One region of the Brevibacillus sp. JB24b genome, then DNA from elsewhere that is predicted to be linked to it. Evidence: predicted binding sites of a transcription regulator. Region 1 holds the regulator's gene; the other holds the start of a gene.

Evidence for each region. The regulator Rex, encoded in region 1, represses fermentation and respiration genes when NADH is low (regulators of the CRP and FNR family bind a similar motif). The targets are predictions, from matches to a motif close to TTGTGAAATATTTCACAA.
Region 2: a site for Rex is predicted at 977-994, ahead of ACQV1I_RS23945 (flavocytochrome c). Genes of this name have one in related genera too.

Annotation. Positions count from the first base shown of each region.
Region 1 is NZ_JBNVQV010000001.1:2,113,095-2,115,303, forward strand. Features, by position in the region: gene dinG (ATP-dependent DNA helicase DinG) at 1-14, shown strand, start outside; gene ACQV1I_RS10330 (ComEC/Rec2 family competence protein) at 74-1,015, shown strand; gene ACQV1I_RS10335 (redox-sensing transcriptional repressor Rex) at 1,027-1,650, shown strand; gene ACQV1I_RS10340 (amidohydrolase) at 1,689-2,209, shown strand, end outside.
Region 2 is NZ_JBNVQV010000001.1:5,118,798-5,121,006, forward strand. Features, by position in the region: gene ACQV1I_RS23945 (flavocytochrome c) at 1-850, opposite strand, end outside; gene ACQV1I_RS23950 (FAD-dependent oxidoreductase) at 1,333-2,209, shown strand, end outside.

The DNA.
Region 1 (2,209 bases):
CATTTTTACAATAAAACAATGTTAAGCTCGTTATGAATTGATCTACGCTATATAGTAGGAGGGAGGCAGCTCCATGACTACAATCCGATATTACCTATTGCTAGTTACTTGTATAGGCATGATGATCCTTGGATTATCCCAAACAGTTGAAGCAAGTCGACCTATTGCGATTACACATCAGCTACAGCACATCGAGGATCCTGATGCTGTTGAACAGGAGGAAGATTTTGTTGGACTTACCACGACTTTTTTCTCCTTACCAGAAGGGGAGAGTACGCTCATTCGATTTCCAACGGGAAAAACCATGCTAGTTGACACTGGTAGCGAAAAGGATACCGAAAAACTGGTTTCCTTGCTACTTGAACGTCATGTTACAAAAGTGGATTACCTGTTATTGACAAACGATTTACCTACTCATATTGGTGGCTATGATAAGTTAGCGGAGAAAATTCAATTTGATAAGATTTACATGCCGAAATTGACAGCCTTCGCAATTCACAGTAATATCCATATATCTAGGGAAAAGCAAGTTGTGTATGTAAAGGAAAAGGATCAATTACTAGAGGGAAAAGATGTGGAGATCACATTTTTACATCCCAGCGAGAACCTGTTTTTATCACCACAGGATAATTCGCTTGTGTTTTGTCTGACCCAAGGAAAACTCCAATTTTTGTTCACCAGTGCCATTAATGAAAAAGCAGAGGAGCGGTTGCTTGTAAAATATCCTTCTCTATTGCCTGCTGAGATCATAAAGGTTGCGGCACAGGGTAGCAATCAAGCCTCTATTCAAGCCTTTTTAACGAAGGTGGATCCTCAGATTGCCGTTGTGCAAACCGGCATTCCTCGGGAGCAGTGGAAAGACTCCATGCGTGAAGTGGTGGAGCGTTTGGAGGAATCATGGGCAGATACGTATGTCACTAGCCGGGATGGATCAATTACCATTCTCTCTAATGGACAAGATTATAAGGTTTTAAAGGCAGTCAAGACCTCTATACATGATAGACAACGAAGTTAGGAGTGCAATTTATGGGGAAAGTACCAAAAATTTCTGAAGCGGTCGTTCGCCGTCTGCCGATCTATTTGCGATATTTAACAAATCTACAGGAGTTACAAGTAAAAACGGTTTCTTCCCAACAGATGGGCAAAACAATGGATATTAACCCAGCCCAAATTCGAAAGGACCTATCTGCATTTGGTGACTTTGGAAAAAAAGGTATTGGCTATGACGTAGATTACTTGATTGAAAAGATTCGTCATATCTTAAAATTGGACCAAGTGATTCATGTAGCATTGGTGGGAGCCGGTAATTTAGGCCAAGCGATTTCAAATTACAATGTCTATTTAAAAGATAATATGAAAATTGTTTCCATTTTTGATGCGGACCCACAGAAAATAGGCAAAGATTTAGGTGGATTGGTCATTGAACCGATTGATCAAATGGAAGAAATTATTAAAGAAAAACAAATTCGTATGGCGATTATTACGACGCCTGCTTCCGCAGCACAAGAGGTGGCAAATAAACTGATTGAAGCTGGAATAGAAGCGATCCTAAATTTTGCACCAACAACGATTCGAACTGAAAAAGAAGTGAAAATTGATCATAACGATTTGACTTCCAGCTTACAAAGTTTAGCCTATTATTTAAATTAAGGAATCAAAAACAGAAAAAGAGGAGAGTGTCTACGTTGATGAAAATCATTACCAATGCAACCGTAATTACTGTTAATGAACAAAATGAGGTTATTTATAATGGAGCGGTTGGCTTTGACGGGGGAAAAATTACATATGTAGGTAAAACACCTGAAGATTTATCAGCATATGACGAGATCATTGATGGAACAAATAAATATGTAATGCCAGGATTAATTAATACACATGGTCACGTAGGCATGTCCCTACTACGTGGATTTGCGGATGACCTACCTTTGAAACAATGGCTGGAAGATAAAATGTGGCCAATGGAAGGTCAATTTACAGCAGAGCATGTGAAATGGGGTACAGCTATTTCTATTATCGAAATGATCCGTACGGGTACAACTACCTTTGTAGACATGTATGATCATATGGATACAGTAGCTCAAGAGGTGGAAGCATCTGGGATGCGTGGCGTACTTTGCCGTGGAGTGATTGGGTTTTGCTCAGAAGAAGAACGTCAACAGAAATTACAAGAAGCAGCATCATTCGCATCACGTTGGAACGGTGCAGCTAA
Region 2 (2,209 bases), 3.0 Mb from region 1:
GTGTTTGGATTTCAGCCATATCAACTAAATTTGCACCAACGCTTTCGCCTAATCTAATACCTTCACCCAATGCTCCTGGATGGTTCGTTGTAGCAAATCCTTTGAGCTCTGGTTTATAAGAAATAACCATCTCCTGGTTAGCAGAAAAACCGCCTGTAGCCAAAATGACTGCCTTTGCGTTAATCGTGTAAGCCTTACCATCTTTATTCTCAGCTTTTACACCAGTAACTTTACCCTCTTGATCTTTTATAATTTCGACTGCTTTATTTTTGACACGGACATCAACGTTTTTTTCTTTCACTTGATTCTTTAAAGTAGACACAACATTAGAGCCTACTGCCGCTCCGCCAGTTGGACGATGAATACGGTTTACACTTGCTCCAGCTGCACGGCCAACGTCAGACAAATCAGCTCCCATTGATTCTAACCAAACGACAGAATCCTTTGCTTGTGTTGTCAGAAGTTTTACCAGCTCAGGGTTATTTTTATCGTATCCACCCTTCATTGTATCTTGGTAAAACAGCTCTTGGCTGTCTTCAATTCCTTTTTTCTTTTGTGCTTCCGTTCCTGCTGCATTTAATCCACCAGTAGCGCGAGTTGTGTTACCACCAACCATCGGCATTTTTTCTAGTACGATGACTTTGGCACCGGCATTTGTGGCTTCTATCGCAGCTGATAAACCTGCACCACCTGCACCAATTACTACAATATCCGTATTTTCATCTTGCGGAGTTGCCGCCTCGGTTGTAGCCTTGCCTTCTGTTGCACCTGGAGTTGTTGAGCTCCCACATCCAGACAGTACAGGAACTGCCAGGAATGCAGCCATCATAAGAGACATCCATTTCTTCATGTTGAATCCTCCCTTTTTTCTACCACGTGATCAATGGATATTCAGTACCTCTTTGCTTTTCTCTTTAATTGTGAAGGCAATAACGTTATCCTTCGATGGTAGTATATACAGTAGACTTTTTAATGTATGTGAATAATTTCACACTATAATTTTTTTTAACCAATCATTCACCCTTCTTTTCCCGTTATTTACCAATTGCAGGTAATATCTGTCATAATTAGAAAATTTCTTGATCCGTATCCAAAAATGTTTGGATTAGCTTTTATGTTTGTAGCTATAGGGTTCTAACCATCTTGTACCCTGTGAAAGCATAGTTTACAAGAGTAACAGTTGTGAATGTGATAACATTCACAAAACGTTCACTGTCATCTTTACTAGGACGCTCCTATAATAAACCTCATAAACACTATTACAACAGTGTTAATCGTATAAAGAGGAATAACAGACTTGCACATAAATCCTAACTACTTGGAGGACTACCTATGAAAATTGCTGTTATTGGATGCACGCATGCCGGAACTGCCGCTATTGTTACTGCTGCTAAGTTATATCCAGATGCTCACATTACCGTTTATGAACGAAATGATAATATCTCCTTTCTTTCATGCGGGATTGCTTTATATGTAGGTGGTGTAGTGAAAGATCCTCAAGGATTGTTCTACTCCTCTCCAGAGAAATTAGCCGAGCTGGGCGTGGTTACGAATATGCGCCACGATGTTATCTCGATTGATACTGATCAAAAAACATTGGTCGTTCGCAATTTAAATACAAATGAAGAAATCATCGATTCCTTTGATAAATTAATTGTTACTACTGGTTCTTGGCCAATCATGCCTAATTTAGATGGTATTGAACTAGACAATATCGTATTGTCTAAGAACTTTAACCACTCCAATACCATTATTGAAAAAGCAAAAACAGCTAAAAATGTGGTGGTCATAGGTGCCGGCTACATTGGGATTGAATTAGTTGAAGCCTTTGAAATGAATGGCAAGCAAGTGACTCTCATCGATAGTGTTGATCGGATTTTAAACCGTTACCTTGATGAAGAATTCACTCAGGTTACCGAAAAAGAATTACAGGATCATGGTGTTACACTTGCTCTAGGTCAAACTGTTACTAGATTTGAAGGCGTAGACGGTAAAGTGGCAAAGGTCATCACCACAAAAGGCGAATACCAGGCTGACTTGGTGATTCTGTGTATTGGTTTTAGTCCAAATACAAGTTTGCTTAAAGGACAAGTAGATATGTTGAACAATGGAGCTATTATCGTGAGTGAATATATGCAAACTAGCAAACCGGATGTGTACGCCGCTGGTGACAGCTGCGCGATTCGCTACAATCCAACTGGGCAACACG